DNA from 2 places in the Lactiplantibacillus paraplantarum genome. Region 2 is predicted to be linked to the other one. Evidence: riboswitches for the same ligand, from Rfam matches in the RefSeq annotation. Region 2 holds a riboswitch; the other holds the start of a gene.
The links. A riboswitch is a leader RNA that binds a small molecule or an ion and turns the genes downstream of it on or off. The one in region 2 is predicted to bind FMN.
Positions count from the first base shown of each region.

Region 1: another riboswitch for FMN. It lies ahead of LP667_RS07840 (ECF transporter S component); the one in region 2 lies ahead of ribD (bifunctional diaminohydroxyphosphoribosylaminopyrimidine deaminase/5-amino-6-(5-phosphoribosylamino)uracil reductase RibD).

Region 1 is NZ_CP032744.1:1,615,197-1,630,553, reverse strand. It holds gene LP667_RS07875 (DUF441 domain-containing protein) at 1-191, shown strand, start outside; gene LP667_RS07870 (CvfB family protein) at 242-1,129, shown strand; gene xerD (site-specific tyrosine recombinase XerD) at 1,137-2,027, shown strand; gene LP667_RS07860 (hypothetical protein) at 2,067-2,447, shown strand; gene LP667_RS07855 (segregation and condensation protein A) at 2,413-3,180, shown strand; gene scpB (SMC-Scp complex subunit ScpB) at 3,167-3,766, shown strand; gene LP667_RS07845 (pseudouridine synthase) at 3,766-4,482, shown strand; FMN riboswitch at 4,537-4,658, shown strand; gene LP667_RS07840 (ECF transporter S component) at 4,781-5,365, shown strand; gene LP667_RS07835 (YpbB family protein) at 5,698-6,744, shown strand; gene LP667_RS07830 (RecQ family ATP-dependent DNA helicase) at 6,731-8,170, shown strand; gene LP667_RS07825 (LysM peptidoglycan-binding domain-containing protein) at 8,232-8,864, shown strand; gene cmk ((d)CMP kinase) at 8,899-9,585, shown strand; gene rpsA (30S ribosomal protein S1) at 9,675-10,964, shown strand; gene der (ribosome biogenesis GTPase Der) at 11,100-12,410, shown strand; gene LP667_RS07800 (HU family DNA-binding protein) at 12,661-12,936, shown strand; gene LP667_RS07795 (tetratricopeptide repeat protein) at 13,153-14,421, shown strand; gene LP667_RS07790 (Cof-type HAD-IIB family hydrolase) at 14,486-15,283, shown strand.
Region 2 is NZ_CP032744.1:1,223,788-1,239,144, reverse strand. It holds gene LP667_RS05915 (glycosyltransferase family 2 protein) at 1-37, shown strand, start outside; gene LP667_RS05910 (hypothetical protein) at 53-1,891, shown strand; gene LP667_RS05905 (hypothetical protein) at 1,914-3,779, shown strand; gene LP667_RS05900 (family 20 glycosylhydrolase) at 3,796-4,881, shown strand; gene LP667_RS05895 (helix-turn-helix domain-containing protein) at 5,019-5,696, shown strand; gene LP667_RS05890 (IS3 family transposase) at 5,666-6,604, shown strand; gene ribH (6,7-dimethyl-8-ribityllumazine synthase) at 6,742-7,209, opposite strand; gene LP667_RS05880 (bifunctional 3,4-dihydroxy-2-butanone-4-phosphate synthase/GTP cyclohydrolase II) at 7,209-8,420, opposite strand; gene LP667_RS05875 (riboflavin synthase) at 8,422-9,024, opposite strand; gene ribD (bifunctional diaminohydroxyphosphoribosylaminopyrimidine deaminase/5-amino-6-(5-phosphoribosylamino)uracil reductase RibD) at 9,025-10,092, opposite strand; FMN riboswitch at 10,249-10,379, opposite strand; gene LP667_RS05865 (YfhO family protein) at 10,608-13,169, shown strand; gene LP667_RS05860 (integral membrane protein) at 13,412-15,357, opposite strand, start outside.

The sequences.
Region 1 (15,357 bases), 390 kb from region 2:
GTGGGGTCCTTGTCTCAGTGCTCTCTTTTCATGGTGTCGGACTGTTGTCAGCGACACCGGAAATTACCGTAGCATTAGTATTTGGCACTATCATGGGTGTCGTTTTGCTCAAAGGGATTGCTGCGGGACCGATTATTGCGGCCGGCATTACTTATTGCATTATTCAAGTCTTACATTTAAGTTTACAGTAATTAAGAACACGTGCGTCATTTTTTAGATGGACGTTCAGAGGAGTTATCACATGGATAGTATTATTGGAACGGTGGTTACAGCGAAGGTAACCGATGAAAATGATGAAGCATACTTCGTACAAGTAGACGGTCAAACGTTATGGGTCGATAAAATGGAACCAGAGCAGCCATTACACATTGGTGGACTATATGAAGGCTTTGTCTACGAGAATGAAGATCACCATTTACAAATGACACGCTTGGTTCCAGAGATTTCGTTCGATCACTTTGTGTGGGGCACAGTTGTCCGGACGCGTCATGATCTCGGTGTCTTTGTCGATGTTGGGCTACCAAACAAAGACTTGGTGGTGTCACTGGACGAGTTGCCGACCATTAGTCGGTTATGGCCAAAGAAAGATGATCGCTTATACGTTAAATTAGCCCGAGATAATAAACAACGCTTATGGGCTACTTTAGCGGAGTTGACAGATTTTGAAGCTATTGCCAAGCCGTATGATCGAGAACAAGTCAAAAACACTGATACGATGGCCACTGTTTTTCGACTGAAGATGGCGGGAACTTCGGTGATTACTGATGATAATCATCTAGGCTTCGTTCATCCATCAGAGCGTGAACAGGAACCGCGCATGGGGCAACACGTCAAAGCGCGGGTGATTGGTCATTTGCGGGATGGCGAACTGAATTTATCGTTGAAACCGCGGGGCTATGAAGAAATTGGTGACGATGCCCAGATGTTACTAGCAGCCTTGCAACACCAAGCCGACCACGCACTGCCCTTTTGGGACAAGAGCGATCCCGATGATATTCGTAATTATTTCGGTATCAGCAAGTCACAATTTAAGCGTGCCGTGGGTAACTTGTTGAAGCAACGCTTGATTAGCCAACAACCAGGTGAAATCAAGCTCGTCAAGATTGCTGATGAGCAAGCCGACGATTGATCAAAAAATGCAGGACCAGCTTGCTGATTACCTGCATTTTTTGCGTGTTGAACGGGGACTGGTCGAGAATACGATCAAGAGTTACGCTCAGGATCTAACCACGTTCAGCGAGTACTTAATGAGTCAGCAGATCACGGACTATCGTGTGGTTGATCGGTACGTCCTCTTGAATTATTTGCAGTATTTAGATGAAGCGGGCAAGTCGCGCAATACGATTATTCATAGTGTTTCAAGTCTACGCAAATTTTTTCAATATTTAGCGCAGATGCACGCCATCGATACGGATCCCATGTTAAAGATCGATACGCCTAAGCGGGCCCAACATTTGCCGCAAGTACTATCACCACGGGAAGTCGAACGCTTACTGGCTGTTCCTAAGCTGAATACACCGTTGGGATTGCGCGACCGGACTTTATTGGAGGTCATGTATGCGACGGGGCTACGGGTCAGCGAAACAATCAATTTAACTATGGATGACTTGCACTTGGACTTGGGACTGATTCAAACGATTGGGAAGGGCGATAAGGAACGGATTATTCCCATTGGGGATGTGGCGATTGATTTTATTACTCGGTATTTGAAGACGGCGCGGCCTAAGCTTGTGTCGGCCAAACGTCGGAATACGTACTTATTCATTAACAATCATGGTGGTAAGCTAAGCCGACAGGGCGTCTGGAAAAATCTGAAGGCGGAAGTTAAAGCAGCCGGAATTGAAAAAAATGTTACGCCACATACGTTACGACATTCGTTTGCTACGCATATTTTGGAAAATGGTGCGGATTTGCGAGTTGTCCAAGAATTATTGGGACACGCCGATATTTCAACGACCCAAATTTATACGCATATTTCAAAAAAACGCTTAGCTGAGGTTTATAATAAGTACCATCCACGGGCCTAGTGGCGTGCAAAGTCAAGCAGAGGCAAGGGAGGCGATACTGTGCTCGTTAAATATCGTAAGGATTATGAGAAAGTGGCGATGGGGCTACTATCATTTATCCCTGATTTTAAAGATTTAGCGCATTTACAAACTGAGATGACGTGGTACCAGTCAACTGATGACCATCAGTTATTGTTATGGCGTCAAGGTGACGGTGACTTTTGCGGTATTATTGGCATTGAAGTTGGCAGCGACTTTATCTTGCTACATCATGACTCATTATCACCTGAGGAACGAACGGCGGCCAATCAATATCAAATGTTAGATGAGCTCGCTGCGTTGTATCCGAACCAACGGGTCATGGGAACTTTAGAAATGGCGCCAATCATTGGTGCGTGGGAGCGTAATCGTGACAAACAATCAACAACCAATCACCATTAAAATTTCAGAATTTGAGGGACCTTTGGATTTGTTACTGCACCTTATTCGACAAAATAAGATGGATATTTATGATATTCCAATCGCGGCGATTACCCAACAGTATTTGGACTACTTGCATTCCATGCGAGCGTTGAAATTGGACATTGCTGGCGACTATTTGGTCATGGCGGCGACTTTGATGACGATCAAAAGTCGTTTCTTGTTACCACAGCCCGAACCAGATGATGTTGATGACGGCAATGACGAAGAGGATCCCCGTGATTCACTTGTTGCTGAATTATTAGCCTATAAAGTTTATCAAGAAGCTGCTGGCGAGTTACGGACTAAGGAACAGGCCCGGCACCAACATTTTACGCGCGAAGCGATGCTCGTGCCGGCCGATTTAAGTGCGCCCAAGCTTACCGCGGGGATCACGTTGGATGACTTGCAAGCGGCGTTTCGGCAACTGGTGGCTAAACGGCGACGGGTACGGACATTAACGAAAACGGTCGTAGCGGAAACGATTAACATTGATGAACGAATGACGCAAATTACCACACAGCTGCAGCAGCAACCACAGGGCTTAGACTTTGCTGAGCTGTTTACGGTCAGTGCTAGCGATGAAATGTTAGTGACAACCTTTATGGCTGTGTTAGAATTAACCAAGCAGGATCAGTTGGCCTTGCAACAAGCTGCGCCGCTGAGTCCGATTCATTTATATTTACGACAGGATGAACAGCATGACGAACATTGAACAAATTGAAGGATTATTATTTGTGGCGGGTGATGAAGGCATCACAGTTGCTGAGATTGAGCACGCCACGGGATTTGCCAAACCGGCGATTACGACGATGCTGACACAACTGGCTACGAAGTATCAGCAAGACGCAGACAGTGCGTTAATGATCTTATCGACGGCGAATACTTACCGATTAGCGACCAAGTCTGAGGTGGCCTCAGTATTAAAACGGTACTTTGAGGCTCCCTTAACGACCAGTCTGTCACAAGCTTCGTTGGAAGTGTTAGCCATTATTGCGTATCGGCAGCCATTGACGCGAATTGAGATTGATGAGATTCGCGGTGTGCATAGTGGCTCAACGATTCAAAAACTCGTTTTGCGGCAGTTGGTGACTGAGACGGGGCGCTTGAATGAACCGGGACGACCAATCCTATATGGCACAACGGAGCTATTTTTGGATTACTTTGGGCTAAAATCTTTGGATGATTTACCAACGATTGATTTGGCCGCGTTAAGTGACGCTGAACATCCGGCGCCGGAGACGGACCTCTTTTTAAATGCATTTCAAGATAAATTACAAGCAGAACGTGAGGATAAATAATGGCAGAACGATTACAAAAAGTGATGGCGGAAGCAGGAATTGCTTCGCGGCGTAAGTCAGAAGTGTTGATTACGTCTGGCCATGTTAAGGTTAATGGGACGACTGTCACCACGCTTGGTGTCAAAGTTGAACCTAGTGACCGTGTCGAAGTAGATGGCGTGCCGTTGAATGCGGAAAAACTCGTGTATTATTTATTTTATAAGCCACGGGGGGTCGTGACGACGGTTCATGATGAAAAAGGCCGTAAGACGGTGCTGGACTTTTTTGAAGATGTGTCTGAACGAATCTACCCAGTGGGGCGGTTAGACTATGATACATCAGGTTTATTGATCATGACTAATGACGGCGCCTTAGCAAATCGGTTAACTCATCCAAAGTACGAAGTCAAGAAGACTTATTTGGCTAAAGTCGAAGGGGTGCCAACGAATGCTGATCTCAAGCAATTACGCTTAGGGGTTGAAATCGATGGCCGTAAAACGGCACCGGCCAAGTCGAATCTGTTAGATAGTGATCATAAGAAAAATAATGCGCTAGTCCAATTAACAATTCACGAAGGCCATAACCACCAAGTAAAGAAAATGTTAGCGGCGGTTGGTCATCCAGTGACTAAGTTAAAGCGTGAACGTTATGGGGTCCTCGACTTGCAGAGTTTACAACCTGGGGAGTACCGAAAATTGAAGCCAATTGAAATTAGTAAGTTAAAAGGTGAACGATAGCGCTTGCATTTTTGGACGAAAGCCGTTAAAATGAATTTGTAAAAATAAATATTGGTTCATCTTCAGGGCAGGGTGTAATTCCCGACCGGCGGTAATAACCCGCGACCTATGCGGCTGCATAGTGATTTGGTGTAATTCCAAAGTCGACAGTAAAGTCTGGTATAAAGAAGATCGAGCTTATTTGCCAAGCGTTGCAAGTAAGTCCGCCCGGATGACAGTTAGTGTGATTGGGTGGACTTTTTTTGTTTGAACAACTGGTAATGCGGTTCATTGAAGATGACCCATAGGAGGGTGCGTTATGCAACATACAACGTTACACCGACTAGTGGGCATAGCCTTACTCGGTGCCATTGCGTATATTTTAATGTTAGTGGAGTTTCCGATTTTACCGATTGCGCCATGGATGAAGATTGATTTTTCGGATATTCCGATTCTAATTGGTCTGTTTCTTTTTGGTGTGGGGGGTGCGTTCGTCATCACCATTATCAAGTTGCTGCTTCATTCAGCGATGATGGGGTTTGCCATCTATGATTTAATCGGTTCCCTAGCTAGTTTTCTGGGAACGGCAGTGCTGATCTTAGCCTTTGCGCTAGTGCTGCGTTATTATCGTGGTAATCCTAAGTGGCGAATGCCCGTGGCAATTGCGGTGGCGACAATTGGTCTAGTGGTCATTGAATCGTTAGCCAACTTGACGTTCGTCTTGCCATTCTACTTGCAGGTGATGGGGATGAAGCTCAGCATGTCGTTGAATACGGTTGTGCTAGTGGCTGTGATTCCGTTCAATCTAATCAAGGGACTGTTAGTCGGTAACGTCTTCTGGCTGGTCTATCAACGGCTAGCTAAATGGTTAGGCAACCATAATCAACTTATGAGCCGAATTTAATCAAAATAATTGGGGTGGTCACTAATTGCGTAACTGCAAGGTGACTGCCTTTTTTATTGGTCGCCATCGTGATATTCTTAAATACGCGTAGTGTTGATCAATCATGGGCCCAGCCTTTATCGCAACTAGTTTTTAAATGCGTACTTGGTAATGGCTGATACAGGATGCATTGAAAGGTTTTTTATCTTACTAGAAATGCTTGGAAGCTAGTGACTGAGCGGCTTAATTTATCCTTTGCTAGTAGCTATTAGCTGGGCATCCATGACTTTGAAAAATATCCGGTGATCGTTTAAATAAAAGTATCAACAAAATACTTGGAGGGAGGACTCACCGTGTTTACAGACTACGTTCTATTGTTATTCAGTCCGACACCGCGACGGGCAAAGGGGTTGTTCAATGTGTTGCGTGGTCGCCGCACGGTCTCAACACTTTTTGCCGGGTTGACAGCAGGGTGTTTAGAACTACTTGACAGCTGGCACGGTGTCCCCTTAGAAGACTTCATGGCAGCGACTGCTGTCCTAGAAGAAAATGGGCAATTAGTCAGTACGGCAACGGGATGTTGGCAATTAACGCCGGCTGGTGAGCAGCGCCAAGCAAAATTGCGACAAACGTTATACTTACCTCAAGCTTTCCAGGCGTTTCAAACGACGGACGTTCGTCGCTTTATGGCTATTAGTCAGCTAGCACTGCAAGTAGTTTCTGAATTAGTTCATCATGATCGTCATTACTATCCGGTGACGACTGATCCGGGCATCCAAGCACAGGTCAAGCGCTGGTTACGACAACAACCGAAGTCGGAGCTTGGTGGCCAAGTTCATGCAGCGCTGACGGCTTTCTTAACGAGCCTGTCGGTACCAGATTTGCCGACAGTGTTTGTCCAAGGCTTAACGGGTTATCAAGAACCAGGCCTTACTAATGAACAATTAGCCGAACAATTAGGCCGTCAGCCGCTCGAAACCGGCTTGATGCGGACGGATGCTATTTGTCAATGGATCAATTGGCTGCAACAACATCAAACAACCGATCCATTGTGGAATCTATTGGCACCTTTAAAGCAATCTAGCGCGATCAGTAAAAGTGCCTGGCAGACGTATCAAGCTTTTGTCAAGACTAACCAACTGGCAACAATTGCACAGACGAGGCGCTTGAAATTAAGTACGGTTCGGGAGCACTTGCTAGAAGTTGCAATCTGGTTACCCCAGTTTCCGTTTGAGTCGGTGCTAAGTAGCACTTTGATGCAGCAGTTGACCACTATTTTTGTCAATCGCCCCGATATTGCGAACTGGTCGTTTCAAGATGCACAAGTTGCAATGCCTACCTTAGATTTTTTTGAGTTCCGGCTATTTCAAATTATGAGGTGTCACCATGTCAGAGGATGAGTTATATCAGTTATTAAAAACAAAGTATGGCTTTAACGAATTTCGGCCTGGTCAATTAACGGTTATCCAGAAATTGTTAGCGGGCCAAGATGTTTTGGCCGTATTGTCAACGGGGACTGGCAAATCGCTGATTTATCAACTAGTCGGGGCTGCGTTGCCGGGACTTGTTGTGGTAGTGTCACCACTTATCTCGTTGATGCAAGATCAGGTGGCCCGTTTGAACTATCAGGGCGAAAAACAAGTCGCGGCCCTAACATCACAGTTAGACTATGGTGCTCGTCAGCGGTTACTGAATCATTTGGCACAAATAAAATTCTTATTTGTTTCACCAGAAATGTTAGGTCAAGATGTGATTCAAGCAGCACTGATGCAAGTGCCATTAGCACTGTTAGTCATCGATGAGGCGCACTGCATTTCAACTTGGGGCCCGGATTTTCGCCCGGATTATCGACGTCTCGGCCACATTCGCCAGCAATTAGGCTCACCGCGAACACTAATGTTAACCGCAACGGCAACACGGCAAGTCCGGCAAGATATTGTGACACAACTAGCTGTTCCTAGCGCGCAGCAAGTCTTATATTCGGTTAACCGTCCTAATATTTATTTGGCGGTTGAACAAGTTAACGATGAAGCTAGCAAACGGGCTACCTTACAACATTTAGTGACGAGCACTCGCGGGCCAGCAATCGTCTATTTTACTTCCAAACGGCAAACTGACTTAATTGCTGAATGGTTGCGGACAACGACAACCTTACGAGTGGCTGCTTATCATGCGGGCTTAGCGGCTGATGACCGCTTTAAAATCCAACAGCAATTCATGGCGGGGCAATTGGATGTTATCTGTGCAACGTCGGCGTTTGGGATGGGGATTAATAAAGCGGATATTCGCTTAGTGATTCACTATCATTTGCCAACGACTTTAGCTGATTATGTTCAGGAGATTGGTCGCGCGGGCCGGGATGGTCACCAGGCGATGGCCATCATGCTCTATGCACCAGGGGATGAGAATCTTGTGCGTAATCTGAACGAATTGACGGCTGCCACGCCTAACGAGATCCAGCAAGATTATGCACGTTATCAAGCGAAACAACCCCCGGTCGATGACCGTAGTACGGTCTTGCAATCGTACTGGCAGCAGGGGGCGACACCAGCGATGGTTGCAACGATTTTTGCTGATCGGCAAGTTGCGAAGGAACGTGAACTGCGGGCTTTGATGGTCTATGTGCAAACAACAACTTGTCATCGAGCTGTGATGTTAGCTTATTTTGATGAGTCCGCAGTTCCACATACGGCACAATGTTGTCAACTTGCTGGTGAACCACTGCCACTGACCGCATTAGGGTTGACGGCGGTCAGAGCAGTTACGACGACACCAACAATATCGTGGGAGCAACGCTTAGCTCAATTGTTTTTACTAAATTCTTAAAGAAATCAATTCAGGGTTATGTTACAATATTGATTGAAAGTTTTTTGAGGAGGAACACCCTATGAGTCAAAAAAATGAGAATGACAAATCCCAAGCGGATAAGCCGTGGGACAAAACTTTTGAAGACGATCGGGATGACTCGGGCAACTTATCGCGAACTCAAAAACGAAAACAAGACAGTAGCAACTCAACATTAACGACCGTTTTAGTGGTCTTGATTTTGTTGCTTGCTTTGGCGCCAATTGGCTATTTTTTGGTGAAAAAGAATTCGCTTAATAATCCGCAACAGACCGAACAAGTTGCTAGTTCGAGCTCGAAAAAGTCATCGGCCAGTGTTGCTGACAGCAAGTCTTCGGTTGCTGCTAGCAAGAAAAAAGCGGCCGCATCGTCGAAAAAAGCTGCTGCCAAGAGCAGTAGCTTGGCATTGGCTAGCTCTAAAGCAGCCAGTTCCAAGGCGGCTAGTTCAGCCGCTGCTAGTTCAAAAGCAAGTGCGAGTACTGAAGACAGTAGCAGTACTAGCAGCAGTAGCTCCTCAGAATCATCTTCAAGCGCCAAGTACGTCACGGTAGAAGCCGGTCAAGGGGTCTACCGGGTCGCTACGAATGCTGGAATTTCAGTGGATAAATTGTTAGAGCTAAATGGTTTATCATCTGGGGCAACGATTTCAGCTGGTCAACGGTTACGTGTCCGTTAATACACGATTTTTGCAGATTGTGAGGGGTTAGTTAATGGCTAAGCAAGCATTACAGGTGGCCATCGATGGTCCGGCTTCAGCTGGCAAGAGTACCGTAGCCAAACTAGTTGCAAAACGGTTTGGCTATATTTATGTTGATACGGGTGCGATGTACCGAGCAGTGACGTATTGGGCGATGCAACAACACGTTGATCTGGCGGATGAAGCAGCCGTCGTTACAGCGATGCAAACGCTCAAGATTAGTTTCAAGCCTGGAGAACCAGATCAACTCGTCTTTGCTAACCAGGAAGACATCACGGCGGCAATTCGTCAACCAGACGTTACGAATAACGTCTCAACGATTGCAGCATTACCGCAAGTACGCACGATTTTAACGGATCAACAGCGTGAAATGGCAACTGCCGGTGGGATTGTGATGGACGGTCGTGATATTGGTACCACGGTGCTACCCAAGGCCGAAGTTAAGATCTTTTTAGTAGCTTCGGCGGCGGAACGTGCTAAGCGCCGGTACGCCGAAAATATCAAGAAGGGCATCGACACACCCTTAGCTCAGTTACAGGCTGAGATTGAATTACGTGATCATAAAGATTCAACGCGTAAAGTGTCACCATTAACACAGGCAACAGACGCCACGCTCGTTGATACGACGCCAATGTCAATTGACGAAGTTGTGGCCGCCATTGCGGAAATTATTACAAAAAAACAAAGTTCAACAATCTAATTGTATTAACTTAATGCTTTTAGCTAGCTTTTCATTGCGTTTTCAGCTATGATATAGGTTAGAGTTATTGTTGACAGGAGGAAATTTGCATGAGTGAAAACGAAAACAGCCAAGAGAAAAATGAACTTTTAGACGCTTTAAATAGCGTTGAAGAAGTAAACGTCGGTGACGTTGTTAAGGGTGAAGTCTTAGCAATCGACGACGACAAACAAGTAATTGTTGGTATCCAAGGTACCGGTGTTGAAGGGGTCGTTCCTTTGAAGGAACTCTCAACACAACGGGTTGACGATGTCAACGAAGCCGCTAAAGTCGGTGATGTGTTAGACTTGGTTGTCATTTCTCGGATTGGCAGCGACAAGGAAAACGGCAGTTATTTACTGTCACATCGTCGGTTAGAAGCTCGCAAAGTTTGGGACGATGTTGAAAAAGAATACGAAGCAGGTCATACGATTAAAGCTCCGGTAACGCAAGTTGTTAAGGGCGGGTTAGTCGTTGACGCTGGTGTTCGTGGCTTCATCCCTGCCTCAATGATTGATGATCATTATGTTGAAGACTTAAACGCCTACAAAGGCCAAGAACTTGAACTTAAGATTATTGAAATCGAACCTAGCGAAAACCGTTTGATCTTATCACATCGTGCCGTTGTTGAAAAACAACGCGAAGCACAACGTGAAGAAGCTTTGAAGACCTTGCAAGCTGGTGATGTCGTTGAAGGTAAAGTTGCTCGTTTGACGAACTTCGGTGCCTTTGTTGACCTCGGTGGTATTGATGGTTTGGTTCACGTTTCAGAAATTTCATACGACCGGGTTGAGAAGCCTGCTGATGTATTGAAGGTCGGTCAAGAAGTTACGGTGAAGATTTTATCCGTTGATGCTGACCGCGAACGTGTTTCATTATCAATCAAAGCTACTTTACCAGAACCTTGGGATGGTATTGAAGAAAAAGCCCCACAAGGTGCCGTACTTGATGGTAAAGTTAAGCGTTTGACGAGCTTTGGTGCCTTTGTGGAAGTCTTCCCTGGTGTCGAAGGGTTAGTTCATATTTCACAAATCTCACACCAACACATTGCAACACCAAACGATGTCTTAAAAGTTGGTCAAGAAATCAAAGTCAAAGTCTTGGATGTTCGTCCAGACGAAAAGCGGTTAGCTTTATCAATTAAAGCTTTGGAAGAAAAGCCACAAACTGCTGACGATGATAACGAAAGTCAACCAGAACGTCGGAGCAATAACAACCGTCGTCGTAACAACAACCGGGATAACCGGACTGCTAGCGAACGTTCAACGGCTAATGCTCCTGAAGAATCAACTGGTTTCACTTTAGGTGATTTGATCGGTGACGAATTGAAGAATGCTGAAAGCAACAATGATGAAAACTAATCATTGATTGATTAAAAATACCCTTCAAGCTTGCCTTGAAGGATATTTTTTTAGGAACAGATTAGTTGGTGTTACCAATTAATTTGAGACTCGTAGCAGGAACCTGACGCTACGAGGGCAAAGGAGGAATTAAACATGGCAAAACCAGTTGTCGCCATTGTTGGGCGACCAAACGTTGGTAAATCCACAATTTTCAATCGGATTGCTGGTGATCGAATCTCAATCGTTGAAGATACACCGGGGGTCACCCGTGACCGGATTTATGCCAATAGTGAGTGGCTTGGTCAGGAATTTAGTTTAATTGATACCGGGGGGATTGATATTGAAGACGCCCCGTTTATTAAGCAAATTACACAGCAAGCCGAAGTCGCTATTGATGAAGCCGACGTCATTATCTATTTAGTTAGTATTAAGGAAGGCGTTACTGACGCTGATGAACACGTTGCGCAAATCTTGTACCGGTCGAATAAGCCGGTCGTGTTAGCGGTCAATAAAGTTGATAATCCTGAATTACGCAGTGAGGTCTATGACTTTTACTCACTCGGCTTTGGCGATCCATATCCGCTTTCAGGGGCCCATGGACTGGGACTCGGGGATTTGTTGGACGCGGTCATCAAAAACTTCCCTGAAAAAAGTGGTGACGAGGAACCTGGAACGATCCGCTTTAGTTTGATTGGTCGGCCGAACGTTGGTAAATCATCAATCGTTAATGCCTTGCTAGGTGAAGACCGGGTGATTGTTTCTGACGTGGCTGGGACGACGCGGGATGCGATTGACACCAAGTTTACGGATCAAGACGGCGATCGATTCGTGATGGTCGATACGGCCGGAATTCGTAAAAAGGGAAAAGTCTACGAAAATACTGAACGTTATAGTGTGATGCGGGCCCTTAAAGCGATCGATAATAGTGACGTGGCGCTCTTCGTTATTAACGGTGAAGAAGGCATTCGCGAGCAGGACAAGCGGGTAGCTGGCTATGCTCACGAAGCCGGTAAGGGCATTATCATCGTGGTCAATAAGTGGGATCTTGTTAAGAAAGATAATCATACTATGCAAGAGTTCGAAGCTTATATTCGCGATCAGTTTGTTTACTTGAGTTATGCGCCCATTATCTTTGTTTCAGCCAAAACGAACCAGCGATTGGAACAACTACCGGCGCTGATCAAGAAGGTCAATACGAACCATATGCGGCGGATTCAATCCTCAGTCTTGAATGATGTGATCATGGATGCCATCGCCATGAATCCAACACCTAGTGATAATGGTAAGCGGCTACGGGTCTATTATGCGACGCAAGTGGCCATTCAGCCGCCGACCTTCGTGGTCTTCGTTAATGATCCTGATATGATGCACTTTTCATACGAACGGTTCTTAGAGAACCAGATTCGGAACGCGTTTGATTTTACCGGAACGCCGATCCATATGATCGAACGCCGACGTAAGTAAGCAAAAGCGCGTAAAATCGGCATTTTAGCACAATTCCAGATTGATGTAAACGATTATCATCTTTTTGCGCATTTTTCGTCAAAAAGGCTAAAAAAGCTTGCTATTACGGCATTCCTATGCTATCTTTGATGAAGAAATGATGCTTGTTATCGTTTCTCTCATTTTTGGACCACTCAAAAATGATCATCTGGATCAACGATGTTAAAAAGCACGGCGATCCTTCACTCTGTAACGGGGAGGTGAATCAAACATGGCAAACAAAGCTGAATTAGTTAACAACGTTGCTGCGGCAACTAACTTAACGAAGAAAGACGCAACTGCTGCAGTTGACGCAGTCTTTGCATCAATCCAAGACACTCTTGCAAAGGGTGAAAAAGTTCAACTGATCGGATTTGGTAACTTTGAAGTACGTGAACGTGCTGCTCGTAAGGGCCGTAACCCACAAACTGGTGACGAAATCCAAATTCCTGCAAGCAAAGTACCTGCATTTAAGCCAGGGAAAGCTTTAAAGGACGCAGTTAAATAATGCATATCAGTTAATGAAATGCAAACATGAAAGTCAGTATAGCGACCGTTATACTGGCTTTTTTGCTGTCGTCTGCGGTATGATAGACTGTCAGGTCAAGCGACGGAACAACCGGTGCCGTGATTCGTAAAGAAAGCGGTAAGCGGTCCGTTAAATAAATAATGTAACCGCAAAGTCTGAATGAAGTGGTACTTGGTGGTTTAAAGGATGGGTGTAATGAGTTATTCAGAAAAAATGCTCGCGGCACTATCAAACGGGCAAATTGATACGGCCAAAAAACACTTTGCGTGGGCCTTACGTAAAGATGATGATGAGACACTGTATAGTTTGGCTGAGGAGTTATACGGTCTCGGCTTTTTGAAGCAGGCAGAGCGGGTCTATAAGAAGTTATTGGCAAAGTATCCGGATGAAGATGACTTGCGAACAAGCCTCGCGGATATTGCGATTGATGAAGATGACACGGATTTGGCGCTAAACTACTTACAACAAGTCCAACCAGATTCACCGGCCTATGTCCAAGCGTTACTTGTTGAAGCAGATTTATATCAGACGCAGGAATTATTTGAAGTTAGTGAACAAAAGCTGAAAGAAGCCTATCAATTGGCACCAGATGAACCAATTGTTGAGTTTGCGCTAGCTGAGTTTTATTTCTTGATTCGCAACTATGGTCAAGCGACGCGCTTCTACTTGGATTTGATCAAGCAAGGGCAAGTAGAGCTTTCTAAGGTTAATTTAGTTGAACGACTAGGCGTTGCTTACGCGGAGTCGGGACGCTTCGAACAAGCAGTAGGCTATTTAGAACAGATCAAGCCAGCTAAATTAACACCGGACAGTCAGTTTGAATTAGGGTTCACTTACTTGCAATTGAAGGAACCACAAAAAGCAGTTGATATTTTTAATAAGTTGCGGGAACAAGATGACCAGTATGCTTCCTTATATCCATACTTGGCTCAGGCACAAGAGCAATTGCACCAGCTAGATCAGGCGTTATTGACGCTTCAAGAAGGGTTAGCCGTTGATCAGTACAATGAACAATTGTACTTGCAAACGGCGCGCTTGGCCTTGAAATTAGACGATCAGGAGCTAGCTGAAAAATATTTGCGTGAAGGGTTGAGTATCGATCCTGATAATCTAACCACTGTGCTGGAGCTTTCCAATTTGTTAGTACAGCGGGAACGTTATCAAGATAATATTGAATTGTTGGATCAGTATCTACGGAGCGATGAGTTTGACCCGCAGTTTTATTGGAACTTAGCCATCTCTAACGATCGATTGGATCACTTCCAGGCCGCAAAAGATAATTATGAGGCAGCGTACCCGTTCTTTGAGCATAATAAGGATTTCCTTAAACCGGCGATTTACTTCTTCCGGGAAGCGGGTTTGACTGATGATACAGTTGCTGCGCTGCGCAATTACCTGATGATTGAACCCGATGATGGTGAGATGGTGGCAATGCTAGAAGATTACGAAGATCAGGGTTACTAGTTGAAAACACTTTCATCTTTGGTAGAATAAACTTAGAGTAAATCTAAGTAAGGAGCCTATCATTGTGAAAGTAGCGATTATTGCCACCGATTTAGACGGAACCTTTTTAAGAGATGATCATCAGTTTGATCATGGCCGATTTCAGGCCCAGTTAGACCAGATGAATGCACAAGGCCAGCACTTTGTTGTGGCTAGCGGCAATCAGTTACAACACTGTATTGACGTTTTTGAGGGCATCAGGGGCGAACTGACGTATGTCGCCGAGAATGGCGGTCTCGTCATTGATAATCACGGTAACGTCTTGGCTGAAAGCTTGATTGAGCCGACGTTGTATCAGGAATTATTAACCTATGTGGCAAACGAACCCGCGTTAGCTGGTGCGGAAATCTCCATTTCAGGAAAACAGGCCGCTTACATTCGGCCACAAGATGATAGTCCGATTATGCGCTATTATTTGAGCCGGTTGCAGGTGGTACCATCATTATCAACGATTGATGACCATATCTATAAGGCCACTTTTAGTTGGCAGGATACGGATGCCAATGCGCATGCGGATCTGATCAACCAGCAATTTGCCGGCCGCTTGCGAGCGACAGTCAGCGGGGGGAATGGCTTAGATGTCATTCCACCCCACGTCAATAAGGCCTCTGGACTAGCCTACTTGCAGTCGCATTGGCAAGTGACCGCTAGCCAAACAGCGGCTTTTGGTGATAATGGCAACGATTTAGAAATGTTGCGTGAAGCTGATTATAGTTATGCGATGCAAAATGCGATTATGCCAGTCAAGCAGATGGCAACGTACCTCACACCTTATGATAATAATCATGATGGCGTGTTGGCTGCAATTGAAACGTTGATCTGATAGTGATAGCGGTCTGAGACCTGCTTGATTGCTGGTTGCATCTTATTTAGAAAAGTGTTGGACTTAGCGTTATT
Region 2 (15,357 bases):
TGAACGTAAACTCAGTCGACGGTTTAACCGCTTTTAGGAGGAATCAATCAGAATGTCTGCTTGGATTGGGCTTATTTTATATGCCATTGGCTTATTAGGTTACAATGGGACACTACGACGTCTCGGTGTCTGTCCGTACTTAGCGTGGATTACTGCGATGCTAGTCCAGATTTTAATCTTATATGGTTTCGCCATGATGGGGTGGTTAACGATTGGGATTCAAATTGTAACTTACTTAGGAATTGGCTTGGCACTACTTTGGCTGGGATTAAGTTTTCTACGGCGAGCACAATTAAGGTTTGAAGGAATTCATTTATTTGACTTTTGGATGATTGGCCTGGGTATTGCGACCGGTCAGACACTGTGGCACAGCCCCCTCGTACACTACGATAACTTTTCTCACTGGGCGGTCATGGTTAAGTTCATGGTTTTCACCGGCCGTCTACCTGGCACTAGTGACCACTTAATTTCATTTACATCCTATCCGCCAGCAACAGCCCTTTTTATCACCCAGTTTGTTCACTGGATTGGTTTTAGTGACGGAGCTATGCTGGTTGCCCAATTTATCTTAATTTGGGGTGCCGCTTATGCCATTTTTGCTGGTCTCCGAGACCGCTCCCGTGCCTTAACAAGTTTTGCATTATGTTTTACGCTAGCGATTTCATTCGTTTTCAACGTCGCGATTCGTCTCAATAACCTGTTGGTCGATTACGTCCTACCCATCATCACGATTGCAGCCCTGGTTGGAATCTTCGTCTATCGCCAGCGCCCTATCTTATTGTGCTCCCACGTTGCAATTTTTATCGCAGCTCTGCTACTTGTTAAAAATTCGGCCACATTCTTCGTCATCATGATTGGTGGATATTTCTTGTACACCCTAATCACCAATCATCACTGGCAATGGCGGCGACTGCTCACCGTTCCCGTTCAATTTGCCGTCACATTGGGCACGGGCGTTTTACCATTCATCTGGTGGGAATGGCATGTTAAGCACATATTTACCGTTTCTAAGCATCAAATCAGTACCCAGGCCTATGCCAAACAATTACATGGTGAGAGTCAGCAAGCCTTAATCAAAATCGGTCATAAGTTCTTAACACAAATTTTCAGTTTGAACTCGCTTTCGACTAAAGGAATTCTACTGATTAATGTTGTCTTGATTCTAACGTGGCTATTTATTCGCCTTCGTCAACACCAGCGTAATAATTTACTTGGAATGGCCCTACTTTTAGACCTTATTTTCATTGTTTATTACGGTAGCTTATTTGGCATGTACATCTTATCTATGCCTTATGCCGAAGCCATTTTGCTTGATGGCTTCGAACGCTATATGGCCAGTATTGTTATCTTGAATCTATTTATCGGTGCCATTGCATTAGTCCGTGTTCTTGATCGTCAACAATTTGAGCAGAATTTTCAAAAGCGCAACACGCAAGCCTTTAAGAGTGCCACAACTAAAAACATTTACCAAATGGCGACACTAGTTACCGGCTTCTTTGCCATCACTATGATGTATTCAGAAATTACAGGGACTAAATTTACTAATGAAATGAATCATAATACGTTACCGCTTCAGATGACCCGGGTCTCTAAACAATGGCACCACTTAAATCATCGTAAAGTCCTCATTGTTGATCCCGAAGTTGTAGATGTCAATGACTACTATGCCGGTTATGTGGGCCGTTACTGGTATTTCACCGATAAGGCTGTCGGTCAAGAAAACTTCATGATGACCCCTAAAGTCTTCAAACAAACGGTTGAAAGTTACCAGTACGTTGCAATCCCAGAGACCCATCGAACTTTCACGGTGCTGACTAAGAAAGTCTTCCATCAACACGTGGTGACCGGACTCTTTAAAGTCACGAAGAAGCGGTTAATTCGCATGCACTAACAATACGAAAGTAGGTTTTATTTTGGCAATCTTCGGCTTCATTTTCTTTAGTTTAGCATTAGTCGGTTATAGCAGCACCCTCCGTCTTTGCCACGTCAATCCTTACTTAACTTGGATCACCGGTAGTTTAGTTCAGATTATGTTATTGTATGGCTTTGCGATGATCAAACTCTTACGACTTGGAATCTGGGTTGTTACCAGTTTGGGCGTTATCCTCTTACTTCTTCGCATCATACTTGGTTACTTAGGCAAAGTTAGCATTCATTATGAAGGTATCCACCTCTTTGATATTTGGATGACTTTTTTAGGAATTGTAATGGCCATCGTACTCTTCAAGAGTCCACTCATTCATTATGACAACTTTTCTCACTGGGCAACCATCGTCAAATTCTTGACATATACTGGGCACTTACCAAGAGCCACCGATACAATTATTTCATTCAGCTCCTACCCACCCGCAACAGCACTCTGGCTAACGCAACTGGTAACCTTTACTGGATTCAGTGCCGGAGCGATGCTCGTTGGCCAATTTATCTTGATTTGGGCGGCGAGTTACGCCGTGTTCGCTACCCTACGTGACCGTACTCGGGGCCTAAACTCAATGTTACTGTGCTTAACAATTGCTATTTCATATGTCTTTAATATTAACATTCGTCTTAATAATCTACTGGTTGATTACGTTCTAGCCATTTTAACGGTTGCTGGTGTTGTGGGTATTTTTGTCTACCGTCGCCAGCCGAAAATGTTGGCAGCACACGTGGCTTTGTTTTGTGGCACCCTACTACTCGTCAAAAATTCAGCTGCCTTTTTCGTTGCCATTTTGATCATCGACTACCTCGTCACAATGATCCAACAACGGGTACACAGGCACTGGTTTCGGCAAATATTAACAATCACAGGTCAGTTTTTAGGAACACTGTCCGTCGCAATCCTGCCGTTTATTTGCTGGGAAATCCATGTTCATTTAACCTTTACAACTTCAAAACATGAAATCAGCGCTACTGCCTATCAAAATCAACTTGCACATGATGGTATCCGTGGATTCCTGAAGATTGGTCAGGCTTTCTTGCAACAAATCTTCAATTGGACCTCCTTATCAACACAGGGATTTTTAGTACTAAACATTGGTTTGATCAGTGCATGGGCAATCATTAAGTATGGCTGCCACCACCCCAATCCACTAGTCAAACTTTTGGGAGTGCTCGATCTAATTACCGGATTATATTATGGTAGTTTATTAGGTATGTACGTTCTGTCCATGCCTTACGCCGAAGCAATTACCTTAGATGGGTTTGAACGGTACATGTCGACCGTTGTCATTTTAAACTTATTTATTGGTATGATGGTTCTGGTTCGTGTCATTGACGAGACCCTCTATGAACAAAACTTGGCAGACCGAAGCCCACGGACGTTTCGCTCGATTTGGACTAAGAATGGCTATCAGCTCGCGACGTTTTTAGTGATGTTTTTCGCTATTATTATGATGTACTCTGAAATCAATGGGACAACGTTCACGAATCACTATAATCGACATTCACTGCCAGTTACCCTGACCAACGTTGCCCGACCGTGGACCAAGCCCAACGACACCAAGATTCTGATTGTTGACCCCCAAAAAGTTGAGGTTACCACCTATTATGCGGGCTACTTAGCGAATTACTATTTCTTCACTAACAACGCCAGTGGTCAAGCTCGCTTTAGCAAATCTGTTCACACATTCCGCAACAAACTGTCTCAGTATGACTACGTGGTGATTCCAAAATATGATCATAGCTTCACTCGCGGTATCCGTCGAGTTTATCATCAACATATTCGCACGGGTTTTTACCGCATTACTCGCGGTCGCCTAATTCGGATTCAGTATCAACAAACGTTATCTTATCAATAATCGAGGCGATTATTTTATGAAGTACCGACATTACTTTACACAACTATTAATATTTATTAGCCCGCTGATTCTTCTTTGCTTCAGCCAGCCCCGTACGGCAACTGCCAATTCATCAACATTGAATACTAGTCAAGGGGTCATGTTAGATTTAGGCCGCCATCCGTTAGATGAAACTGCAATTAAAGCCGTCATTAGTGCTGCTGCCGAACAACACATGCAATACGTCGAACTACACTTATCAGATAACGAACATCTATGCTTTCAATCGGCTTATTTAGGTAATGCCGCATCGGCAACCGTATTATCGGCGACGACTTTAGAACAGCTAGTTGCTTATGCCAATCAGTTGAACATTGAACTAGTTCCTGATGTTGACCTTCCCTCGCACGCGGGAGCCATTTTACGCCAATTGCAACAAACTCATCCCGATATTTACAATACCGTTAAGTTGGATGACGAAACCATCGACTATACTAAACCGGCAGCAATCAGTCTCGCTACCACACTTTATGGCGAGCTCGATGCTAGTTTTAACAATCAAAGCCAGCACGATTTGATGCTCGGCGCTGATGAGGTTCCTGGCAGCGCTAGCGCCTATATCGAACTGACCACCTTTATCAATCAGGTCAGTCGATTTCAAAATCAACACGGCTTCAACACTAGTATTTGGAATGATTCGCTATTAAAAAATGAACTCACTCGTCTGGATTCAAACATTACAATCAATTACTGGTCACAATCTGGTAACAATACCGATGTGGCTATCATTGCCGACCGCTATGCCAACCGTGTATCCGTTCCCGACATTTTAGCCTCTGGGCATCCGATCGTGAACTGTAATAGTTATGCGACCTATTATCAAATCAAAAATATTGGCAATGTCAATGATGACGATTACTTTATTAATTATCTTAATCACACCTTTCGCCCGAATATCTTTAACGAAATTGACACCAATGGGCATAATCAGGATTGGACCATTGAAGATGGCGTCACAACTAACGGTATCTTAGTTAGCTTGTGGGGGGCCGATTCAGAGCATGTTACACCAACTGCCATCGTCAATTTCATTAAACGTATGACGATTCCACGGTCATTTTAACGTTTAGTTCCGTTTTATCGAGAGATCGACCTATACAATAAAAATAGCACAATTAGTCCTCGTCGTGCCAAGGATATACTACCCCTTAGGTACACAGATTAAATAATAAAAAATCTGTGTACCTAAGGGGTTTTTGTATGCGTTCAAATAGAAAGTATTCATTTGATGAAAAGATTAACATTCTTAATCTGATTGATAATAACCATACGGTGCAATCAATTGCCAGGGATCTACAAATAAATAAAAACGTTATTCATCAATGGAAAAGATTGTACGATCTCAATGGAAGTGAAGGCTTAAGGCATCAAAGAAAAAATCGCAGCTATTCTCAAGCATTCAAAGAAAGGATTGTACAGGAACATATCAAAGAAAAGCTGTCTTTTCCAAAATTAGCCACCAAGTATGGTTTGAGTAGCGCCGGGATGGTGTCTAATTGGTTTAGAGATTATACTATTGGAAAGAAAACTTATTCCAATAGAAATCCGAGGAACCGAAAGATGAAAGACGGACGCAAGACAACCCAAATTGAACGCATTGAAATAGCTCAATGGACTATCGCCAACGACTATGCTTACCACGAGGCCGCTAGCCATTTTGAGGTCTCGTATCAACAAGTTTATACCTGGGTCAAGAAGCTAAATAACGGCGGTGTGGACGCTTTAGCCGACCGCCGTGGGAAAAGTAAAGCTACGCCACTTACCGAGTTAGATATCGCTAAACTGAAAATAAAAGAATTAGAAGCTAGAACTAAACATTTGGAAATGGAAAAGGACCTGTCAAAAAAATTGAAAGAGATTCAAAGGAGAGTGAAGTAAGTGGTTGGTCATCAATCGACCGGATCTCAAAATATCAGGCAATTCAAGAACTAGCCGGTAAATATCCCATAAGTTGGTTGTGTCAAGAAGTCGGGATCAAGCGGAGGTCATATTATAAATGGTTGAACCGGACATTAACCGCTAATGAACGACTAAATGATGAGCTAGTTAAATTCATGCTTAAATTAGAAATTAGCCATAATTATATATTTGGTGTTGAAACCTTAGTTATGCACATCAACGAAGAGACTGAGTACCATGTGAATGCCAAACGTATCAGAAGATTAATGCAAGTTAACCATATCAAATCATCGATTCGCATTAGTAAACATGATCGTAAAGCGGAATATAAAGAAATGATGTCAGCCAATATCATCAAGCATGATTTTAATCAGGAAGAATCTAATAAGGTTTGGACAACCGACTGTACTGAATTAAAATACGGTAATCAAAGTCTCAACAAACTACGACTTAGTGCCATCAAGGATTTACACGATCACAGTATCGTTGCCTGGGCGATCGATGATACCGAAACGACAACACTGGTGACAGCAACTGTTAATAAAGCAATGAAAAGTAATGACCTGGCCGCCAACGAATTAATTTTACACACTGACCAAGGTTCGGCCTATACATCATTAGAATTCAATCGGGCCCTTAATAGCTATGGCATTTGCCATAGCATGTCAAGACCGGGGACACCTGGAGACAACGCGCCTATGGAGAGTTTCTGGAGTCATTTAAAAGATGAGGACTTAAGTTTTAAAACCGCATTGACCAAAGAAGAATTACTTCAAAACATTACCAAAGCAATTGACTGGTACAACAACGGTCGACGTCAAAAGTCATTAAAAGGCATGACCCCGACAGAATGTCGAAATCATGCCCTCCGATTTAAAGCATCATAATTTATATTATTTAAACTGTGTACTTGACAGGGTGTAGTGCCCAACGACCGAGACTAGTCGCGCTATTTTGCGTTAAACTGCCAGTTGGCGGCCATCATGAATCATCACGACCCTGATAATCACTTAACTCGCATTCTTTAAGCTTCCAATGACCGCTGCACGTCCAGTGTTTCTAACAAGCTGACCGCACAATCAGCCCCCTTATTGCCACTCTTAAAACCAGCGCGGTCCATTGCTTGTTCGATCGTATCAGTCGTTAAAATACCGAACATCACTGGTGTATCAGTTGCTAAACTAACGGTCATCACCCCCGTCGTTACGCCGCTACAGACATAGTCAAAGTGGGCAGTTGCTCCGCGGATAACTGCGCCAAGTGCAATCACGCCGTCATAGCGCTTGGTTGCAATCATTTTTTGAACCGTCAATGGTATCTCAAACGCACCTGGCACCCAGGCCACATCAATATCTTTCGCGTTAACGCCGTGCTGTTCCAAGCTTGCTTGTGCCCCAGCTAGTAATTGCTGCGTCACAAACGCATTGAAGCGGGCCACGACAATTCCGACTTTGAACTCATTACCGCCGATTTTACCATTAAAAGTAGTCATTAGTTGGCCTCCCTAAGTGTGAGTTGATGATGAAACCGATCACGTTTCGTCTTTAAATAAGCCTGATCATACTGATTTGCCGGAACTTCTAACGGCACCCGTTCGACCACGTCAATACCGGCTGCACGCAATTGATCAACCTTATCGGGATTATTAGTGAGCAGCCGTACCCGACTAACACCCATTTGTCGCAAAATTAACGCCGCAATATCATACCGCCGCTCATCAGGCCGAAAGCCTAACTGCACGTTTGCATCATACGTATCAACACCCTGTTCTTGTAATGCGTAAGCCGCCAATTTATTAGCTAGACCAATTCCACGACCTTCTTGCCGTAAGTAGAGGAAAATGCCACGCTGAGCCTGACCAATTTTTTGAAGCGCGCCATGTAATTGTTTCCCACAGTCACACCGTTGCGATCCTAAAACGTCGCCTGTAAAACACTCCGAATGTAACCGTACCAACACTGGTTCATCACCACTGATATCACCAGTCTGTAGTGCCACTGGTAACGCTTCATGACCAGGAACTTCAAAACCAGTCATTACAAATTGGCCGTCCTCAGTTGGTAACTTAACAGTTGGTGTCGTTGTTAACTGAAGAGCCCCCGTCTGGATAACATAAGTGGTAATATCTTCAATGGTGATCAGTGGCAATTGTAGCCCCTCTGCCAAAGCTTTCAGATCACGACGACGAGCCATTAAACCATTCTTTTTGATTACTTCACAAATATAGGCCGCAGGGGTCCCGCCTGCCAGTTGAGCCAACGTTACTGCCGCCTCAGTATGCCCCCGTCGAGCTAACAAACCACCAGACCGTGCAATCAGCGGAAATACATGTCCGGGATGGTAAAAATCAGTGGCTTGGCTATCTGGATCGGCTAACGCCTGAATCGTCGTCGCACGATCAGCCGCAGAAATTCCCGTTGACGTCGTATGATGATCTGTCGAGACCGTGAATGCCGTGCCAAATGCATCGTGTCCACTCGTCATCGGGGTTAGATGAAGTCGTTCAGCAATGCTTGGAGCCATCGGGACACAGAGTAAGCCTCGTGCTGACGTAATCATTCGATTTACCGTTGCAGTCGTCGCTTGAGCTGCCAACCCGACCATGTCACCTTCCGCTTCACGTGTCTCATCATCCGCAACAATAATTAATTCACCGCGTTTCAAAGCAGCTAGTGCCTGCTCCACTTTATTCATCGTATCCATCTTAATGACTCCCTTCCAAAGCTAACTGTCGGGCCAAGTACTTGCCCAAGATATCTGTTTCAACATTGACCATATCGCCAACTTGCAAGTTACTTAACGTCGTGACCGCTTGCGAATGTGGAATTAGATCCACCTCAAATGCCGTATCCGTAGCGGTCACGACCGTCAAACTAACCCCATCGATGGTAATCGATCCCTTAGTCACAACTAGCGCTCGATACGCTGATGGTAAACTAATCAGCAAGCGAAGTGCATGCGCATCGGGAATACGCTGTTGCACCCGACCACAATAGTCAACGTGGCCCTGAACAATATGGCCATCTAAATGATCGTTAACTTGCAAGGCCCGTTCTAAATTTACTTGTGAACCTACCACCAGCGCCATTAAATTTGTTCGGCGCATCGTTTCAGGCATTACTGCGACACTAAATGCATCTGGCTGCAGTATCGTTACCGTCAGACAAATCCCATTAATTGCAATACTATCGCCAATTTTAAGACTAGGTGTCACGATAGTCGGTGCTGTGATGGTAAGTGTCATTTCCAATGCCTGCTGATGGACTTGGCTGACCCGTCCTTTCGTCTGAACAATTCCTGAAAACATTTACTCGCCTTCCTTTCGAACGGCACGTAGCCGCAAATCAGTTCCTAACCACGCTAGCTCCGGTCGTTCAAATACTAACGATTCCGTTGCGGGCGCACCCGTCACGGCTGGCAAGCCCGCACCGCCAATCATGGTCGGCGCCAAATAGCTGATCCATTCATCAACTAGTGCAGCCGCAACAAACCCTGCTTGGATATGGGCTCCGCCTTCAACTAACAGCGACTGCCAGCCTTGTTCAACACACAACTGGCTGATGGCTGCGGGTGACCAGTCACCAATTAACACGTGCACATTTGCGCTAGCTTGGAGTTGCTCATCACTAGCAGCGGCGTGACGGCAAAGCAACCATGTGGGCGCTTGACCATCACGAACGAGTCGGTGTTGTAGGGCCACCGTACTCGACTCCAAGACCACTAATCGAACCGGTGGCTGAGACATCGCTATTAGCCGGACGGTCAACTGGGGATCATCAATCGTCAGCGTCCGCTCACCAATCAAGATGGCCTGAAACTGTGACCGTAATCGCTGACTATCAACGTAACTGGCATGATTAGAAATCAATGTTCGACGTGGTGCTCCCGAATTAATTTTGCCGTCCAGTGTCATCGCGGTCTTAAGGGTGACCCATGGTCGTTGTTGCGTATAAAAATGGTTATAATGCGGATTCAGCTTTCGAACCACATCTGACATGCAACCTGTGATGACTTTGACGCCATGGTCCCGTAAATATTGGCGGCCCTGCCCCCCAACGAGTGGATGCGGATCCAATTGGCCAATCACGACTTGCTGAATTCCAGCATCGACAAGTTGTTCACAACACGGCGGTGTCTTCCCATAATGTGAGCACGGTTCCAAAGTGACAAATAACGTGGCCCCGCGTGCCTGTTCTGGCGTGACCTGTCGCAAAACATCCACCTCAGCATGGTCGCCACCAAAATAATGATGATAACCTTGAGCTAACACGTGGCCATCTTTGACTAATACGGCACCGACCCGCGGATTTTGATACGTTGCCACGCCAGCCAATTTGGCTTGATCGACCGCGAATTGCATAAAATCAGTTAACATTGGTTCACCTCCAACAAGATAAAAAAACACCCAATTATCAATAATCGATAATCGGGTGTGAATGTTCGCCAAATAGATTTCACCAGTAGGATCCAGCTAAATAAACCTGCTTAGAGGTCACTAGTAGCCACTACTGCCTAGTAAAATTCAAGCAATAATTTTCTTCTCCCATCCAGACTATACTGTCGGTCCCAGACTTGCACTGGGTCCACCGCTCACGCGGGTCACGGACTTCAACTTATGTTGTTACCGTCGGTCGGGAATTGCACCCTGCCCCGAAGAAATCGTATTCAGTTTTCAGTCTTAATAAAAACACTTTCTTAATCAATTGTCAATCAGTCACTTTATTTCAACCCCATTAACTACTGTGTTAAACTGCTTGCAAACTTTAATAAAAATGACAAATTTTAACATTAATAATTAATGTTTTTCAGAAAAATTTGGGCTTTTTTTAACTAATTTTCACGTCTCAGTAAGTTACAATGGAATTATTCTTAGTATCGGAGTTGGGTAAAATGTGGCATAATTATCAGACACGACGTTGGCAAGTGCCAGCGCTGTCAGGATTGATATCTCTTGTTATCATTGGCTTTGTCTTCCTAATTCAAGGAGTGACGCCCTTTGGTAACCATAATTTATTAATTAGTGATATGGGTGGCCAATACTTATCATTTTTTACCGCTTACCGGCATGCAATTTTAACGCATAGTTTTCAATTATATTCGTTTTCACAATCACTAGGTGGTAATGCGCTGCCTACGATTGCTTATTATTTATTAAGCCCATTTAACATTTTAATGGTTTTCTTTCCGGCCGTTAATTTGCCAACTGGCTTGAGCCTGCTCATCATATTAAAAATTGGACTGATTGCGGTCACCATGACGTGGTTTTTACAAGATCATTTTCGAACAAACTACTGGTCAACGGCCATCTTTGGGGTCGCATTCAGCCTATCGGGTTTCGTTGCCCTAAACTATTTTACAATCATGTGGTTAGATGCACTTATCTGGTTACCACTCGTCATCCAAGGGCTTGATTATCTGATCAGGACCGGTCATTCTGGCCGCTTCTTCGGTTGGCTATGGGTCAGTATTGTGACCAACTATTACTTAGGCTACATGACTTGCCTATTTGTTATTTACTATCTGATCTATCAACTATTTGAACATAAACAACCCCAAGATAGCCTGTGGCACATGATTAGTGTCCAACTCCGGCTCATTCGACGCGTCCTGGTGACCATGATACTCAGCGGTCTAAGCACGATGTTCATTCTGATACCGACGGGTTTAGGAATGTTGACCACTGCCAAAACCGCCGTCAAATTGTCTAATTATTGGCCAGTTCCCCAGTTCGGATCAGAAGTGTTCAGCCAGTTTGGGGTGGGCGCAGCCAATTTTGCAACGCGTCTGACACACGCACCTACCGTCTTTAGTAGTACCTTTGTATTACTACTAGTCTTAGCGTTTTTTGTTCATCCGCATATCACCACAGCGCACAAATGGCATGGTTTTGGCCTCTTGTTAGCACTTTTTCTTAGTATGGACATCCGCACCCTCGATACAATTTGGCACATGTTGCAAACACCAGCTGGTTTTCCATACCGCAACGCCTTCTTCTTCAGCTTCGTCCTAATCATGATGGGCTTTGAAGCCTGGTTGGCCGGGCCACGTCAGATTGCGCCCCATTGGCAGTGGTTGCTGCCGACACTAGTTGCGCTGGCGCTGATCATTGGTTGGCTGAGCCAACGATCAGCTCAGCATCCACTTGCGACTTTGAATCTTGCTCTTAGCCTAATTGCCGTGCTATTGACGGCTAGTGCCTTATTTGTCACTACCAAACGATGGCAAGCGCTAAGTTTAGCAGGTATCGTTGCACTTGAACTAGGAACAAATAGTACACTCATGATGGCTAAGTCGCCCTTAGGTAATCAGGCCAAATTCGTGACGGCTTATCGTACCGAATACCGACAGATGCAAGCTGTCAACGATCCCGACGGTCAATTATACCGGGTTGAAAATCAGAACACCTTGATCAACCAAGCCTATAATTACGATAGTAAATACCGCAACTATAACGATCCAATGCTCTTCAATTTTCATGACATCACCTATTACAGCTCCACTTTCGCCAACCAGACGCGTTTGATGTTAAAATCGCTGGGACTATTTTCCAAAAACGCGCGTCGGGTTAGTTCTGAGGGATTGAACCCCGTCACTGATCTGCTCTTAGATGTGAAATACGACGTACAACTCAACGCAGTCGGTCAGTCTAGGACCAGCCATCGGAGTTTAAACGGACTTGGCTTTGCAGTTCCGACTGCTTTCAGTCAACTAAAACTGCGTGCTAATAGTGCGATTGTTAACCAAGAACGGATCTTACAAAGCCTGCGACCAACTCAGAAGACCTATTTTGGCAACGCCGTTCAGCTCACCGATCATGTGTTTCATGATCCGCAAGCTAGCCGGTATCCTTATCTGCATACGATTAAGCTACGTATGACACGGACTGGATCGCTGTATTATAATGACACCCTAAGTCAGTCGAAGTTTACAACAATGCGGGTCAACGGTCATCTGGTACCAACCAAGTTCAATGCCAACGGTGAGCTAGTGCTCCGCTCGCTTGGTTATTTCGATAAAGGTGCCATAGTTACATTAACAGTTAAGCGCGACCAGCCAACCTTAGGACCGCACGTCCACTTGGCCAGCCTTGACCAGTCCCAGTTCGACCAGGTCAAACAACAACTGATGAGTAGCCGCTTCACCCCGACCTACCACGTTTCTGGAATTCACACAATCGTCAGTGGCCAGGTCACGAATCGGTCACATCAGCAATGGTTGTACGTCGCGATCCCAGCAGACAAAGGCTGGACTGCAACTGTTAATGGCACACGCGTCATCCCTAGGACTGTTATTGGCGGCATGCTGGCCTTACCGATCCGTGCGGGTCAGAATCAGATTCAGCTGACTTACCACGTTCCCGGATTGCTTGCAGGTTTACTAATTTCGCTAATTAGTGTACTGAGTTTTTGCGGACTCAGAATTTGGCAGCATCGCCACCCGGTCACCAGTTAATATTACCAAACTAAAAACCACCGTCTTACTGAGAATCATGATTCTCAGTAAGACGGTGGTTTTTAGTCTCCCAATTTTAAGGCCAATGAATTAGCCCAGCACTAACTAGTAGGAGCGACTTTTGCGATATAGCTAGGCAAGGGCTGTCACTTTAATTTCGAAAAGCATTGCCCGTGTCTACCGTTAATACCCCCCTTAACCAAAGGGGTAAGCACCAGCCGTTAAGGGTCCCGTTTCACTATTTATGCTTCGGTTGCTGGTCGTAATCGATGCAACGCTAGACTAGTTGCCACCAGCATCAATAAAACAACCGCCAAACTAATCGTCCCAGTCGTTAGCGTTTGCGGCTTAGACGTATGCCGCTTCACCACGTACTGCAAATAATCGTGTTGCTTGGCAGTTACCCGGCCAGTCACTGGACTGTAATTGGCCGTCATGACACCATAAGTCACGGAATGCTTACCGGTATTGCGAACCACTACCCGCATCCGTCCCGCGGCAGTCATCGGGTAATTTAACGTTGCTAATTTATTAGCAGGTCCCCGCCAACGTTGCACAGTCCGCTCTCCCTTGATCAACGAAATTGTGACGACTCCCCGTGACGCTATTGGTTTCAATTGTAAGACGTTATTGCGGCCACCCGTCACTAGTGTCATTTGAACACTGTGACCTGGACGCAGTGTTTGTGTCATTGATTCAACATACGTCCCATTGCCCTGGCTACCAAGAACAACGTCATTGACTCGCGTCGTTTGACTCGTTTGCCACAAACTGACGACACTAACGGTAGCCATGATAACCGCTAGCCATGTCAACTGTCGCCGAATTGGTTGGCTAAAGTGCCACGTTGGTAGCTCACGACCACCAAGAATACTGAGTAACATCACTCCCGGTAACAATGGCAGCGCATAGCGACCTTCCACTTCCCAAATGACAACGTGAAAAGCTGTCAACCCTAGGATGGTCAACGCCAACAACGTCACTGGCCAATCACAGCGCTTCAACAACGCTACGACACCTTGTACTAACATCGTCAAATAGATCGTCTGGGTCATCAAAACCAACCAGAATTGCAGTTGCCGTTGATGATTCAAATACCACCGTGGGGCCTGAATCCACTGGGTCGTTAACTTAAAACTGTCAAAATCCCCAGTAGCCCAAAACACCCGCAATTTTTTCAGAAAATGAACCAGTGTCCCGGTCACCCCCATTTGATGCAACCGTTGCTGAATCATTTGCTGCGTCTGTTGTTGCTTGGCGGTTGCCGTGGGAGCTTGATTGACGCGTTCAAAATCATCATGACGGTACTGACCATCACCTTTAGGATTCAAACTCATCGCAATCCAACTCGTTGCGGGTAGCGCCGCATCGGCCTGACGCGTATAGCCCGCCTGCTGTTGAGCGGCATGCATCGCACTAAAGATTAAGCCGATCGTCATAACTAAACTGATCAACCAACCGCATAACTGTCGTCCCGTAAATTGGTGTTGCCACCACAAAACCAGGCCAATCAACCCAAGTGCTACCCAGAGAATAATCAAGTTGGTCTTCATAACAACACCTAGCGCAACCAGAAGCCCATCACTAATCAAAATACTCCAGCGTTGCCAGACTGTCAGCCGCAATCCCAATGTCAGCAAAGCTAGACTATCCAAGACTAGGGGCAAGACAAGCCCATCCGTATATGCAAACAGACCAAATGCGACTACTGGAACACTGACCAACCACATCAAGCTTAAAGCAACGGCACCTGGTTGCCAGTAGTGCCAGCGTCTTAATAAATATAGCCCACTAATCAGTCCAGTATCGATCCAGATAAACCGGAGGACATTCAGAATTGACCATGGTATCTGGGTGAACCTCAAAAGTAGTTTGATCAGGCTAGCTTCTAATAACGTAAAGTTCACATTGTTCGGATAAATCATAAAATAATGTTGCCAGTGTTGACTGCCTTGAGCCAATCGCAACGCTTGTTGCCGAACGTAGAATGGATCGGCCCGCGCGACGTCTACAAAATTGATGGCAATCAAGCCCTGGATCATGATGATTAAGCCTACTAGACTAATCAATAGCCAGCGGTACTGTCGATCCGGTAACTGGCACAACCACTGCCATACCACATTGATAATGACCAGTAACCCCAGTACCATTGCAAACTGAACGATTGGTGAGGCCCAATCAGGATTAC